DNA from 2 places in the Marinobacter sp. NP-4(2019) genome. Region 2 is predicted to be linked to the other one. Evidence: predicted binding sites of a transcription regulator. Region 2 holds the regulator's gene; the other holds the start of a gene.
What was found. The regulator LexA, encoded in region 2, represses DNA repair genes until DNA is damaged. The targets are predictions, from matches to a motif close to CTGTNTNNNNANACAG.

Region 1: the regulator LexA is predicted to act here: its motif matches at 5,846-5,861, upstream of recN (DNA repair protein RecN).

Annotation. Positions count from the first base shown of each region.
Region 1 covers NZ_CP034142.1:3,775,352-3,783,298, forward strand. Annotated here, with positions in the region: gene carA (glutamine-hydrolyzing carbamoyl-phosphate synthase small subunit) at 1-514, opposite strand, end outside; gene dapB (4-hydroxy-tetrahydrodipicolinate reductase) at 988-1,788, opposite strand; gene dnaJ (molecular chaperone DnaJ) at 1,800-2,924, opposite strand; gene dnaK (molecular chaperone DnaK) at 3,004-4,929, opposite strand; gene grpE (nucleotide exchange factor GrpE) at 5,072-5,665, opposite strand; gene recN (DNA repair protein RecN) at 5,910-7,586, shown strand; gene fur (ferric iron uptake transcriptional regulator) at 7,692-7,947, opposite strand, start outside.
Region 2 covers NZ_CP034142.1:2,918,078-2,926,024, reverse strand. Annotated here, with positions in the region: gene EHN06_RS13350 (SIMPL domain-containing protein) at 1-11, opposite strand, end outside; gene EHN06_RS13345 (gamma-glutamyl-gamma-aminobutyrate hydrolase family protein) at 52-798, opposite strand; gene EHN06_RS13340 (amidoligase family protein) at 791-1,792, opposite strand; gene lexA (transcriptional repressor LexA) at 1,955-2,563, shown strand; gene EHN06_RS13330 (cell division inhibitor SulA) at 2,597-3,097, shown strand; gene EHN06_RS13325 (hypothetical protein) at 3,120-3,380, opposite strand; gene EHN06_RS13320 (DUF6586 family protein) at 3,426-3,923, opposite strand; partial or broken gene EHN06_RS13315 (DUF1329 domain-containing protein) at 4,040-4,404, shown strand; gene EHN06_RS13310 (SOS cell division inhibitor) at 4,477-4,806, shown strand; gene EHN06_RS13305 (sigma-54 dependent transcriptional regulator) at 4,878-6,329, shown strand; gene EHN06_RS13300 (sensor histidine kinase) at 6,775-7,947, shown strand, end outside.

The DNA.
Region 1 (7,947 bases), 860 kb from region 2:
GACTCCAGGACCAGATTTTGTCGGAGGTGACTTCTTTCGCCAGATCCATGCCTTTCAGCCCCGGGAAAGCGTTAGCCAATTCCAGTGCCCGTTCGGCAGTCGCGCCTTCACCTGCCACCACCGCGCCGTTCTGGGAGCCTTTGTCGCGGAGGATCCGGGTCAGGCGACGGGTGTCGATATCTGCAATGCCCACGATGTTGTTTGCCCGCAGGTACTCGTCGAGGCTGCCGCTGCTGCGCCAGTTGCTCGCGATCAGGGGCAGGTCGCGGATGATCAGGCCGGCGGCCTGAACGCGGTCCGACTCCACGTCTTCTTCGTTCACACCGGTGTTGCCGATGTGCGGGTAGGTCAGTGTGACAATCTGGCGGGAGTAGGACGGATCGGTCAGGATTTCCTGGTAACCGGTCATGGCGGTGTTGAACACCACTTCGCCGCTGGTCTCTCCCTCAGCGCCAATGGCGGTGCCGTAAAACAGGCTTCCGTCTGCGAGTGCAAGGATTGCAGGTGTACTCAAGGCTTGTATCCTCATCGAGTGGCGTATCAGTTCGTCACGAACAGGAACGCAAGCGCAAATTCAGGTTGCAAAAAAGCGAGACAGAGTCTTAACCCGGTCCCGCTTTTTTAAAAACTTGTTCAAAGGTACGCTTGGTGCAGTCAAACCGCCTTATTGTAAAAAATTTGGCGCTTTGTGTCCATCTGAAATCCGCCTCTTGACGGAAAACCCGGGAGCACGGCGTAGACACCAACGGGCGCCCCGCAGGAACACCGGCAGGCGCTTGGGATTCTTCTCCCGGAAAACGCTACAAGCACATCCATGTGCGCTTGATCTCCGGCCATCCACGGCCTCCGACATTTCCGGGAGAAGAATCCCAACCCCCTGCCTCCGAGTTATATGAAGCAGAGGGAGCCCCCACCCGGGCAGGATCAGCCGCGCCAGGTGACGTAGGTCGGATTAGAGGCGCAGCCTCGTAATCCGACACACCATTCTCACTTCAACCCCAGAACATCCTGCATATCATAAAGCCCCGCCGGCTTGCCCTGCAGCCAAAGCGCCGCCCGCATGGCACCCTTGGCAAACGTCATGCGACTGCTCGCCTTGTGGGTCACTTCGATACGCTCGCCTTCGGTAGCGAACAACACGGTGTGATCACCCACCACATCACCGGCGCGAATGGTTTCAAAACCGATTTCCTTGCGGGTGCGCTCGCCGGTGAAGCCTTCGCGGCCGTAGACGGCGCATTCTTTCAGGTCGCGACCGAGGGCATCGGCAACCACTTCGCCCATGCGCAACGCCGTGCCTGAAGGCGCGTCTTTCTTGTGGCGGTGGTGGGCTTCGATGATTTCCACGTCGTAGTCGTCGCCCAGGGTCGCCGCTGCGGTGCGCAGCAGGTTGAGGACGACGTTGACGCCAACGCTCATGTTGGGCGCAAACACTACGGGGGTGGATTCAGCAACCACAGCCAACTGCTCTTTTTCGGCGTCGGTCATGCCGGTAGTGCCGATGATGATCATTTTGCCGTTGGCTTTGCAGAACTCGGCATTTTCCAAGGTCAGGTCCGGAAACGTGAAGTCGACAAGCACATCAAAATCGTCCTTCACGTCTTCCAGGCTGCCGGCCATGGTGACGCCGGTTTTGCCGATACCACTCAGCTCGCCGGCATCCGCGCCAATCAGCGAACTGCCCGGCTCGACCACGGCAGCGCCGAGCTCAAGACCTTCGGTGCCGTCGACGGCTTCGATCAGGACTTTACCCATGCGCCCGGCGGCGCCGATGATTGCTACCCTCATATCACCTGTCCTCAGAATTTCATTTCATCAAAGAAACTTTTCACACCCTCAAACCAGGAGGTTTTCTTCGGAGCATGATGAGTGCCGTTGCCGCCATCCAGTGTTTGCTGGAATTCTTCCAGCAGCTCTTTCTGACGCTTGGTCAGGTTGACCGGCGTTTCCACGATCACACGGCAGAGCAGATCCCCTGACGGGCCGCCGCGAACCGGGCTGACACCCTTGTTACGCAGACGGAAAAGCTTTCCGGTCTGGGTTTCCGGCGGAATCTTCAACTTCACACGGCCATCCAGCGTTGGCACTTCGAGCTCACCACCGAGGGTAGCATCCACGATGCTGATGGGCACTTCGCAATACAGGTTGCGGCCATCGCGGGTGAAGATGGAATGCTCGCGAACGGCAATCTGTACATACAGGTCACCGGGAGGACCGCCATCCACGCCCATCTCCCCTTCACCGGAAAGACGGATACGGTCGCCGGTATCCACGCCGGGCGGCACTTTGACGGAGAGAGTCTTCTCTTCCTGGACCCTGCCCTGGCCATGACAGGCCTGGCAGGGATTCTTGATGACCTGACCGGAACCACGACAGGTCGGACAGGCCTGCTGCACCGTAAAGAAGCCCTGCTGCATGCGGACCTGCCCCATACCCTTACAGGTACCACAGGTTTCCGGGCGGGAGCCTTTTTCCGCACCACTGCCGTCACAGACTTCGCACTCCCGGTGACCAGGGATACGGATCTGAACAGTCTTGCCTTTTACGGCTTCTTCCAGATCCAGCTCCAGGGTGTAACGCAGGTCGGCGCCACGGGTGTTGCGGCCACGGCCGCCACCACCGAAGATGTCACCGAATACGTCACCGAAGATATCGGAGAAGCTGGCACCGCCACCTCCGAATCCGCCGCCCGCCTGGCCATCAACGCCGGCGTGACCGAACTGGTCATAGGCGGCCCGTTTGGATTGGTCCGCCAGTATTTCGTAGGCTTCGCTGGCCTCTTTGAACTTGTTCTCGGCGTCAGTGTCGTCCGGGTTACGGTCGGGGTGATACTTCATTGCGAGCTTGCGGTAAGCCCGCTTGATTTCCTTCTCGTCCGCATCCCGGGATATCCCGAGAATTTCGTAATAATCGCGCTTGGCCATGCTTTAAAACCCTGTTTTTAAAACGCGGAAAACGCGGGGACTCCCCCGCGTTTTCCAACTGCCTGATGTACGTCAGAAATTACCGCTTGTCGTCGTCTTTGACTTCTTCAAACTCGGCGTCGACTGCGTCGTCAGAAGTCTGGGCCTGGGCACTTTCTTCCCCGCCAGCTTGCTGCGTCTGGTCCGCCTGATCTGCGTACATTTTCTGAGCCAGCTCAGAGGACACTTCGGTCAGCTTCTGGGTCTTGGCCTCAATATCTTCCTTGTTGGAACCGGTCAGCGCTTCTTCCAGCTCCTTGATAGACGCTTCGATGGATTCCTTCTCGCTGTCGCTGACCTTGTCACCGGCATCTTTCAGGGTCTTGCGAACGGCGTGAACCATCGCATCACCCTGGTTACGGACCTGTACCAGCTCCTCGAACTTGCGATCTTCCTCGGCGTTGGCCTCAGCATCGCGTACCATCTTCTCGATTTCATCGTCGTTCAGGCCGGAAGAGGCCTTGATGACGATGGACTGCTCCTTGCCGGTCGCCTTGTCTTTGGCGGAGACGTTCAGGATACCGTTGGCGTCGATATCGAAAGTAACTTCGATTTGCGGTACGCCACGGGGTGCCGGCGGAATATCGGCCAGGTCGAAACGACCCAGGGACTTGTTCTGCGCCGCCTGCTTACGCTCCCCCTGAACCACGTGGATGGTCACCGCGGTCTGGTTGTCATCCGCCGTGGAGAAGGTTTGCGACTTCTTGGTCGGAATGGTGGTGTTCTTGTCGATCAGCGGCGTGGCCACACCACCCATGGTTTCGATACCCAGGGTCAGCGGAGTCACGTCCAGCAGCAGAACGTCTTTCACATCACCGGACAACACGGCGGCCTGGATGGCAGCACCCATGGCAACGGCTTCATCCGGGTTAACATCTTTACGGGCCTCCTTACCGAAGAAGTTCTTCACCTTCTCCTGAACCAGCGGCATACGGGTCTGACCACCGACCAGGATTACTTCGTCGATGTCGCCAACCTTGACACCGGAATCATCCAGCGCAGTGCGGCACGGCGCAATGCTGCGCTCGATCAGCTCTTCCACCAGGGATTCCAGCTTGGCGCGGGTGACCTTCACGTTCATGTGCTTGGGACCGCTGGCATCCGCCGTTACGTACGGCAGGTTGACGTCGGTCTGCTGACTGCTGGACAGCTCGATCTTGGCCTTCTCGGCAGCTTCCTTCAGACGCTGCATCGCCAGCGAGTCGCCACGCAGGTCAATGCCGCTGTCTTTCTTGAACTGATCAGCAAGGTATTCGATCAGCTTCATGTCGAAGTCTTCACCACCGAGGAAGGTGTCGCCGTTGGTGGCCAGCACTTCGAACTGGTGCTCACCGTCGACGTCGGCGATTTCGATGATGGAGATATCGAAGGTACCACCACCCAGATCGTACACAGCCACGGTGCGGTCGCCGCTCTTCTTGTCCAGACCATAAGCCAGGGCAGCAGCGGTCGGCTCATTGATGATCCGCTTGACTTCCAGACCGGCAATCTTGCCGGCGTCCTTGGTGGCCTGACGCTGGCTGTCGTTGAAGTAGGCCGGCACGGTGATGACCGCTTCGGTGACTTTCTCGCCCAGGTAGTCCTCGGCGGTCTTCTTCATCTTCTTGATGACTTCCGCGGACACCTGCGGCGGCGCCATCTTCTCACCCTTCACTTCCACCCAGGCATCACCATTGTCGGCCTTGGTGATCTTGTAGGGCACCATCTTGATATCTTTCTGGACCACGTCGTCTTCGAAACGACGGCCGATCAGACGCTTGATGGCATACAGGGTGTTGTTCGGATTGGTGACCGCCTGACGCTTGGCAGACTGACCTACCAGGGTCTCACCGTCTTCGGTGTACGCAATGATCGACGGGGTGGTGCGATCACCCTCAGCGTTCTCGATAACCTTGACCTTGTCACCATCCATGATGGCAACGCAGGAGTTCGTGGTTCCCAGGTCGATACCAATAATCTTGCTCATTGATTCACTCCAATTCGTTTGTTCGATCCGGTTGCGACATCGCCAATCCGATGCCAGTCAAAACTGTTTCGGGCTGTCAGCCCCGGTCATTCAATCCGGCGCCCGCCTGTTTACTGCCTATATTGGCGCCTTAATTCACTTTTCAAGCCTGTTCATCGATTTTTGGTGCATCCTCGGCCTTGGCCACGACCACCATCGCAGGCCGGACCAGGCGTTCGTTCAGGGTGTACCCCTTTTGCACAACCGCGACGACACTGTTCGGCTCGGCATCCGGCGCCGGCACCATGGACATGGCTTCGTGCAGTTGCGGATCAAACGGTTCGCCAACGGGATTGAGTTGCTCAACGTTGAACTTCTTGAGGCTGTTCATAAACAGGTTCAGCGTCATCTCCACACCTTCACGAATAGACGCCACCAGTTCGCCGGAAGCCTCCTGACCTTCGGTGCTCTCAACCGCCTTCTCGAGGCTGTCCGCCACTGGCAACAGCTCCTTCACAAACTTTTCCAGCGCGAACTTGTGGGCCTTTTCCACATCCAGCTCGGCACGACGACGGACATTCTGCATTTCTGCCTGGGCCCGCAGCATCTGCTCCTGATATTCCTGAACCTGAGCCTGAAGGGCTTCGGTTTCAGAAGGCTCCCCGGCCGAATTACCTTCAGCGTCTCCTGTCGCTTCGGCCTCGGCAGCTTTCAGCTCTTCCTCAACCTGCTCGTTACGATTTTCGTCAGCACTCATGGCTACTCCTGATCATTCATCCGCAGCCGCAAATACGGCCGGTTATACATGTCATCCAGCCTTTATCGGCCAGATCAAAGAGGGTTGCGAACGGATATGGGGCCCCTTGCTCCGGTTTCAACCTCCATGAATGCATTTATCCACAATTTCACACCCGCGAATTTGCAAACAGGCAAAACCCTGTATATATTCACAGTCACTGTATGTAACCACAGTGTTTTTTTTCAGAGCGGAGGTCACCAGCATGCTCACACAGCTCACCGTATCCAACTACGCCATTGCCGAAAGGGTCGAACTTCAGTTCAGCAAGGGCATGACCGCCCTCACCGGGGAAACCGGTGCCGGCAAGTCCATTGTCCTGGACGCCCTGGGGCTGGCCATGGGTGGACGGGCCGATGCGGGTGCCGTACGCCACGGGGCCAAGCGGGCCGACATTACCGCCTCCTTCGATGTGTCCCGCATCGCCGAGGCCCGGGCCTGGCTGGAACAGCACGAGCTGGACGACGAGCATGACTGCATCCTGCGCCGGGTTATCAGCAAGGATGGCCGCTCACGAGCTTATATTAACGGCCAGCCCTGCCCGCTCGCACACCTCAAGGATCTGGGCAGCCTGCTGATGGACATTCACAGCCAGCACCAGCACCAGTCCCTGCTCCGCAAGGAAACCCATCGCAAGCTGCTGGACGAATACGCCGGCGTGGAAGCCCTCGCCGCCGACACCCGCGATGCCTGGAAGACCTGGCACAAAACCCGCCAACGCCTGACCGAACGACAGCAAAACGCCGACGAAGCCGAAGCCCGGTTGCAACTGCTCCGCTATCAGGTAGAAGAGCTGGATCGCATGGCTCTGGAAGAAGGCGAACAGGAAAATCTGGAGCAGGAACAGGAACAACTCAGTCACGCCGACACCGTGCTGCAGAACAGTCAACAGGCCGCTCTGCTGTGCACGGAAGAAGACAACAGCGCCGCAGACCTGGTCCGTCAGGCGCTGCAGCAACTGGAACACCTGCCCACCGAAGTGCCGGCTCTGATGGATACCATCCAGATGCTGAACGAAGCACAGATCCAGATCAGTGAAGCGGGGGACAACCTCCGCCGTTTTGTGGAGGATTACGAGGCCGACCCGGCAAGACTGGCCGAGGTCGAGGAACGCCTGAGCGCGATTTACCAGATGGCTCGCAAACACCGCATCACGCCGGAAGAGCTGCCCGAACTGCACCAGCGCCTCAGCGCCGAACTGGCATCCCTGGATGATGGTGAAGGCAGCGTTGAACAACTGGAGGCCGAGCTGGAATCCCAGCGACACCGCTTTGACGAACTGGCCGGCCAGTTATCGGAAGCCCGCCAGCAGGCGGCCGCCAATCTCGACCAGAGAATTGCCGGCGAACTGGCACAACTCAGCATGCCGGCAGTGCAGTTTGTCACCCACCTGAATCGCACCGACGACGAGCCGGCACCTCATGGCCTTGAAGACGTGGAATTCCTGGTCAGCGCCAACCCGGGCCAGCCCGCCAGACCACTGGCCAAAGTCGCCTCCGGCGGCGAACTGTCACGCATCAGCCTGGCAATCCAGGTGGTGGTCGCACAGACCTCAACCACTCCTACCCTGGTGTTTGATGAAGTAGACGTCGGCATCGGTGGCGGCACGGCAGAAGTGGTCGGGCGATTACTGAGAACCCTGGGCGACGATGGTCAGGTATTGTGCGTCACCCATCTACCGCAGGTTGCAGCCCAATGCCACCAACATCTGTTCGTCAGCAAGTTTACCGAACAGGACGCTACCTTCTCGAAAATTGAAACACTGGATGATCACGGGCGAATCAGCGAAGTGGCAAGAATGCTTGGCGGTGTCGACATGACCGAACACACCATTGCCCATGCCCGCGAGATGTTCACCAAAGGACAGGCGACCCATCACTGAGCGACAGAGCACATTCCCCTCTCGATCCTGAGAGCTATTGGGGCGGATTCACATCCGCCCCTTTTTTTATTCTTTCATTCGGGTATCGCGCTTACGGAAGGAAAGTTACTTGCCAATCGGCTTGACGTAGAGAATCAGGCTGTGATCAATGATCTCATAGCCCCGCTCTTCGGCAATTTTCTTCTGGCGCTCTTCGATGATGGGATCGCAAAACTCAATGACCTCGCCGGTTTGCGTGCAAACCATGTGATCGTGGTGATCATCCCCGGCCATTTCGAACACTGCGTGCCCGCCTTCAAAGTTGTGGCGAAGCACCAGTCCGGCAGCCTCAAACTGGGTCAGAACCCGGTATACGGTCGCC
Region 2 (7,947 bases):
GCGTTTGGCATGGTCAGATCTCCGTTCTGGTTGGCAGTGCTATTTACAACGCTATGGGGTGGTTGTCGGGTCGTTGGCTTCCGCCTCTTCCAGTCGCACCAGCTTGCGGGCCCGGGCGGCATGGACAAAGTGGCTGAAGATACGGCGATGTCCGCCATGGTACAGCAGGTATTCCGGGTGCCACTGGACCCCCATCAACCAGTGGTCACCGGTGTTCTCGATGGCCTGTACAAACTGGTCGTTGTCCAGTGCGACCACTCTCAGGTTGCGTCCAAGGCGTTTGATTGCCTGGCTGTGAATACGGTTCGCGCCAATGATGGTGCTGTGCATGAGGCGACCGAGACGGGTGTTCCTCACCAGCCGCACGGTCTGCATGGGCAGAAGCAGCGGGCGGTGGCGGGTATGGACCCGCAGGGGGGTGACGTTCTGACACAGGGAGCCTCCGTGGAACACATTGATAAACTGGGCTCCCCGGCAAATGCCCAGAACCGGAATCTTCAGTTGTTCGGCCCGGCTCAGCAACCGTTGGTCAGTCTGATCTCGCCGGCGGTCGTAGCGGGCGGTGACGGTCGGTTGCTGACCGTAGAGTTCCGGATGAACGTGAGTGCCTCCCGACAGTACCAGTCCGTCAAGCAACGCCACGTCCACCCTGGCGCCGGGGCGGATATAGTGCGTTCTTGCACCATGGATGCGTAACGCAAGGCTGATCAACCGGTGTGCCGTGCTGCGTCGGGCGGGGCCACTGATACCGATGGTCAGCCCCGGGTGTTCGGGCAACTGAGGGCTGGTGTCAGACATAGTGCCTGTTACGCAACCACTGCTCACAGGTATCAAGCCAGCTCAGAGTGAGATTGCGAAGGCTTAGCTTGCGGCTCATACGGAACTGTTCCCTCAGCTCCGCCAGATCACCGGCGTTATTGGCAAGCTGTTCCAGCACGACCCAGTCGTTCCAGACCGAAGAGAAGTGCCACCCGGGATTGTCGATGTCGCAATCCGGCAGACGGTAGTGCAGGGTGGGCCGGCTCTTGATGCGTTCATCCACCACGTATTCCGCCAATACGGTCTTATCCAGGTGGGCAAACAGCGGTAAAAGGTCCAGGGCCTTGTTGCGGGTGGGGTTGTGCTTCAGGTAGTCCCGCATCAGCTGTTCCGTATCCGGCGCGTAGTCATCGGCTACCAGCAGGTCGATGTAAGTGCTGCTCCACGGCTCGATATAACTGGTGAATTTGCGGCTGATATCGATCTGGTGCCGCGACTTCAGCCAGTCATACAGCACCGCGAAAGCCTGCAGATAGCGAACCAGGGTGTCCGCCCTGAGGTCGGGCAGCTCGGGATTGAGCTGCAGTCCGAATGCATAGTAGAGCGCTTCGCGGCTGCCAAGGGCGCCCGCTTTGCGGAGTTCATCGCAGAGGACTTCAATGCGTTCCAAGGACGAGAAAGGCAAGGGCGGGCTGATGATCTCCAGGGGGACAATCTTCTCGGCGGCGGCGTCAATCACTTCCATTGCCTGGCCTCCGAGTTCCCGCATGGATTCCGGGACCGTTTCTCCCTTCAGATCGAGGTCCTTGATCGGGGCTGAATCCAGCTCGATGGTGAAGTGTCCGAGATCGGTCTCCAGATCCGCCACATAGCGGGAGGTTTCACGGGACTGCCCCGACAACAGCTGTTCCGTCAGTGTTACCAGGGCACTGTAACTCAGGCCCGACAGCTCTATTTCAACTCCGACGCGGCGCTCCTCACCGGTGTCGGTCCTGAGGATATCTGGCATCCTGCATGCCTTGGATTCGCTCATTCCTGTGCCTCCTCAATGGGTTGGACTTACCATATCACAGACCGTACTCAGTGCATTCTGACGCAATCTGACAAAAAATACAGGAAGTGGTCTTTACACTGGATAAAACACTGTATATAGTCAAATCACTGTATATAAAAACAGGATTAACGGGGCAACCGCATGAAGCTGACAGCAAGGCAAACCCAGGTACTGGATATCATTCGGCGTTACGTGGATGAAACGGGGTACCCACCGACCCGGGCGGAAATTGCAGCGGAGCTTGGATTCCGTTCCGCCAACGCCGCGGAGGAACATCTCCGGGCACTGGCCCGCAAGGGGGCCATTGAAATGGTGCCGGGCGCGAGCCGGGGTATCCGTCTGCCGGAGGTTGAAGAAGATCTCGGTTTGCCAGTGGTTGGTCAGGTTGCGGCAGGCAGTCCGATCCTGGCCCAGGAGCATATTGAGGATCACTGTACCCTGAAACCGGACTTTTTCTCCCCGTCTGCAGACTATCTGTTGCGGGTACGCGGAATGAGCATGAAGGATATCGGTATCCTCGACGGCGACCTGCTGGCGGTCCATCGCACTCAGGATGTTCACAACGGTCAGGTGGTGGTGGCCCGCGTCGGGGAGGAAGTGACAGTCAAACGCTTCCGTAAGGAGGGCACCACTGTGTACCTGATTGCGGAAAATGAGGAGTTTGCCCCGATCGAAGTGGATCTCAGGGAAGAGGAACTGTTTATTGAAGGGCTCGGCGTTGGTGTTATCCGGCGCTCGGATATGCACTGATCCGGAACGGTCAACTTGAAGGCGAGGCGTATCATGGAACAACTCAGCTTTAACCAGAATCTGGCCTATTCACAGGCGGCCATGGGCTACCAGGCTCCCGCAAGGCCCGCGGGTGGAACGTCGGTTGTTCGTACCGGGCCTGCCAGATCCAGGCGAGCTGATCCTGCAACGGCGCCGGTGGTCGGTAATGTGACCGAGATTATTCTGCCGGAAGGTCAGGTTGAGAATTTTCAGCTGTTGCTGCCGATGTTGACTCAGTTAAATCAGGAGAAGCGCTGGCTTGCGTGGATTGATCCACCCCAGGCTTTGGTGAGCAAGTGGCAAAAGATGCACGGTATTGTCGCGGGCGAGCTGCTGGTCTTAAGGTCCACCCCGGATTATCCGGCCCGCCAGCTGGCTGAGCGAGCGCTCAGTGCCGGTACCTGTCATGCGGTGGTGATGTGGACGCGGAAGCTCAGCCGTGAAGCCCTGGAAACGCTGCAGAAGGCGTCCGCCCAGGGAAACAGTCACGGGGTGGTGCTGCGCCAGCGCTGATAGTGCGCTGGCCAGGGTGTTTTCAGTGGAGCGTATAGGAAGGCTGGACGTCCTGGGTTTCCAGTTCGTCCTCTTCCCAGTCGATATCATGGGTGACGTTTCCGACCGCCTCGATACCTGCTGCGATCATCGCCTTGGCGACGGCCATATCCCGGTCTTCCATCATGTCGCGAGCTTCTGAAGAAAACGAAATGCGTACCAGCGGCGCTGCATCGTCATCAATACGACGCAGGGCGTAATCGCCGTCACTCAGCTGTACGATTTCAAAAAAAGATGGTGACATTCAAATAACCTTTCTGTTGATTCCTACCCTGTCGTGACTTGCGATTTACCACTCGCTGTGTCGGTCTTCCAGGGTGTCAGCGAATTGTTTGAGCGCGTCGAGCAATGTATTAAGCGCCGGCGTTGATCGATCCGGGCCCGATTCCGCAGAGATCGCAATGATATTCTCCGCACTGACGGTCTTCCTGGCCGCCGGCGGCCGACCCTGGGACGTCTCCAGTTGATCCAGATGATTCCACCAGCTCCCTGGCTGGTGCTCCAGGGCCAGCAACTCAGCCACTTCCGGCAGTTCAGTTCCCAACAGGGATGCCAGGGCCGAGAGTGACTCGGGTTCTTCGTTTTTCTGCTGGTACAGCCTTGCAATCATGACCAGCAACAGCTTTCGGGCCCGCAGCGAAAGTTCTATGGCACCCTGAATAGCCGCTTCCCGTTGCAATGCCCGGTAGGAGTCAGCTTCAGCGTTAGTATCGCTATCTGCCAGCCGTACCAGTGTCCTGGCCAGAAACAGCTTTTGTGATACCAGTGAATGCCACTGTGATGCCATGGTTACCTGCCAAACGGGTGTCGGTCGAGCAAAGCGAGATCAAGTAAGAGTGCGCTTCAGATTAATTCGATAGTCTACCATTTTCAGGAGCGGATTTCCTCCCCGTGTTGCTACCTATGGGTTTAACAAGAAAACACAAACTTTCCCGTTACGAACTGCACCGGGAGTGGGTGGTCGAGGCCACTCTGCGAACGGGTATCAGTCATATCGCGTGTTCTACGTGGATGAAGACAGCTGGCAGATCCTGGCGTCCGAGGAATACGACGCGGAAGATAAACTCTGGCGGGTTTCCGAGGCCCACAACATCAGCTATTACAGTGAGCCGGTGTTCTGGACTACCATGGAGGTGACGTACGATCTGAAATCCAGACGTTATTACATAGACGGCCTGGACGACGGATTTCCGGCATACGATTTCAGCCCGGGGTTCCGTGGCAACCAGTTTACAGCCGCTGCCGCCCGTCGCGCTGCGCGTCGGTAACGGCTGGTTGGGAAGCCGAGCACGACTCGCCGCCCGGGATCGGGGCCGCTAAAGACCACAGGAGAATGATTGATGACAGAGGCCCCGAACGACCTCCAGGCCCTGGACCAGTTGATCGAATGCCTCGCTCAGGCATTGAGCGACAGGAACTGGGATCGGTTGTCTGAACTTAACCAACAAGTGAAAACGACGGTTGCTCCGGTCATGGCACGACTGGAAACCGGAGAACTCTCCGTTGAGCCGGTCAGGGAGCGTCTTGAGCGCCTCCAGGCTTTTTGTGACAAGGCCAGTGCGGGGGCCACAGAAGCCCGCACGGAAGCGGAGCAGGCGTTGAAAGGCGTGAACCGTAACAAAAATGCGGCGCGTGCGTACCAGAATGTTTCAGGAAATGAGTCCAGATAGCGTCATAAAATTGACTCCGGTGCTCTTACAGTCTTAAATACCGCACAAATCCCTCCAAGAGATTTACGTGGATGCCCAAAAATAACAAGGTGCTGGTGCTGAGCGAGGACGAATCTCGCCGCCGCGACATAGTGACCATTCTGGAATTTGTTGGTGAAGAGCAGGTCCTGGCGGGCGAAGAAGCGAAGGCTCTGCTGGCTGATGGCGACGAGGAAGCTTTGGCGACGGTCGCAATGGCTGTGATGAATGGCGAAGGCAACGGCATCGCCGACCTCGTTTCCGAGCTGTGCCGAAAAACCAATGGCGTGCCCATACTGATGGTGGGCGACCCGGCCCTGAAGGGCGTGTCTGAAGACCACTTGTCACGCATCATTGCGCGAATGTCATGGCCCATGAATTACACGAAATTCGTGGATTCCCTCTACCGCGCACAGATCTACCGTGATCAGTTTATCCATTCCAAGGAACGAGGCCAGCAGCGTGGCCTGCAGCTTTTCCGCAGCCTGGTCGGCACCAGCCGGAAAGTCCAGGCGGTACGCCAGTTGATGCAACAGGTGGCCGATAAGGAAGTCAGCGTGCTGATTACCGGCGAATCCGGCACTGGCAAGGAAGTTGTTGCACGAAACCTGCACTACCATTCCGCACGCCGGGAGAAGCCATTTGTACCGGTGAACTGCGGTGCGATCCCGGCAGAACTGCTGGAGAGCGAACTGTTCGGCCACGAAAAAGGGGCCTTCACCGGCGCCATTACCTCCCGCGTCGGGCGCTTTGAAATGGCCGAAGGCGGCACCCTGTTCCTGGACGAGATCGGCGACATGCCCCTGAACATGCAGGTGAAAATCCTGCGGGTGCTGCAGGAACGCACATTTGAACGGGTCGGTAGCAACCGCACCCTGTCCGCCGACGTCCGGGTCATTGCCGCCACCCACAAGAACCTCGAGGACATGATCGAAACCGGAGATTTCCGGGAAGATCTCTATTACCGGCTGAACGTTTTCCCCATCGAAATGCCGTCACTGCGGGAGCGCGTTGAAGACATACCGTTGTTGATCAACGAACTGATCTCACGCATGGAAAAAGAAAAGCGCGGCTCCCTGCGATTGAATTCCGCAGCCATCATGAGCCTGTGCCGGCACGACTGGCCGGGCAATGTCCGGGAACTGGCCAACCTGGTGGAACGCCTGGCGATCATGCACCCCTATGGCGTCATTGGCGTCCAGGAACTGCCCAAGAAGTTCCGCTACGTGGACGACTACGACGAAAACCGCCCAGTCGAGGATTCGGGCATGCCATCGGGCGTACCGGGACTGGTGGGCCTGGACGCACCGGCCTTGTTGCCGGTCAATGGTATCGACCTGAAGGACTACCTGTCGAACCTGGAAAAGCAGCTGATCCAGCAGGCTCTGGACGAAGCCAGTGGCGTGGTTGCCCGGGCTGCGGAGAAGCTGCGGATTCGGCGGACGACTCTGGTGGAGAAGGTTCGCAAGTATGGCCTTCGGGAGGAGGAGTCCGAGGATTCCTGATTATTTTGGTCATACTCAGGGGAGGCCGGGGTGGTGGGGTATGTTTTTAAAAACCGCCTTACAACTCGCTTTGCTCAGACAAGCGGCGCTTTTTAAAAACATACCCCACCACCCCGGCTTGTACCTTGTGCAGGCCCGCCGCGGGTGTGGCGATTCGAAAGGCAGGCTCGTCTGAAGTCCGGTGAGGGGTAGGCCTACCCCCTGGCCCTCTACTCCCAGCCAAACCACCAAAAAATGCATAGAAACAACGGCGTCAAAGGTTTGTAACCCGAAGCGTCGCAGTCATTTCAGGCCGACGTAAAACCGTCGTTTCCCATATCGCGAGTTTTCTTTCCTGCTGAAATATAAACAAAAATTTAAGTTGGCATGATGCTGGCTTAGCTCCCTGAAAACAAATCATCCGTAGAGTTTGACCCGGTGGTCGGGTGAGTCAGGGGACGAGTTTATGAGTCAGCTACAGTTTGTTGTGCAGTCTTCCGCAAAACAGGCAGAGGCCAATGCGGCGGCGGATGTTAACGACAAGGTTACTGCCCTGTTTCCGGAGCAGGACGACGAAGCTGTGGGATCGGCGCTGGAACTGTTTAACCAGATGTCGCGGCAGATCACCGATTCCTATCGCACACTTGAGTCCCGGGTGAACCAGTTGTCCGGAGAATTAACGGCGGAGTCCCGCCAGCGCCAGCAGGAGCTGGAGGAAAAGGAAAAGCTGGCGGATCGTCTGTCGACACTGCTGACGGCTTTGCCCGCTGGCGTGGTCGTGCTGGACAGTCAGGGTGTGGTGACCCAGACCAACCCGGCGGCGATCAGTCTGTTGGGCGAACCCCTTGATGGCGAGCGCTGGGTGGATGTAATTCGTCGCTGCTTCGCGCCGCGTCGGGATGACGGCCACGAAGTTTCCCTGAAGGACGGTCGACGGGTCAGTATCGAGATCCGGACCATGGAAAACCAGCCCGGCCAGTTGATCCTGCTGACCGATCTGACAGAAACCCGTCACCTGCAGTCGCAGCTTGCCCATGCCCAGCGGTTGTCGGCCATGGGTAAGATGGTCGCCTCTCTTGCCCACCAGATTCGTACCCCGCTGTCAGCCGCCATTCTCTATGGTGGCCATCTCAGCGAGGAAGACCTGGACGAGGAAATGCGCCAGCGTTGTGCTTCCCGTCTGATGTCGCGTCTTACGCATCTGGAGCAGCAGGTGCGTGACATGTTGATCTTTGCCCGTGGGGAGACCCGGCTGGCCGAGGAGTTGTCTGCCGCGACACTGGTCAGCGCCCTGGGTTCCGCCCTGGATGGATTGAAGCTGGCATCCGGTGTGGAAGTGCATCTGGACAGCCAGGTCGACGATTGTCGTGTTATGTGCAATCGGGACGCCCTGGTGGGTGCCTGTACCAACCTGGTAAATAACAGCGTGGAAGCGGGGGCAACCCGTGTGATGGTCCGGCTTGCGCCTGTTGACGGCGAACTGGTGATTCGTGTGGTGGATAACGGTCCGGGGTTTGAAGCCGGGCAGGCGGGTCAGCTGATGGAAGCATTTTATACCACCAAGTCCCACGGTACCGGACTTGGGTTGGCAGTTGTACAGGCGGTGGTGAAGGCCCATCAGGGGCGGTTTGCCATTGAA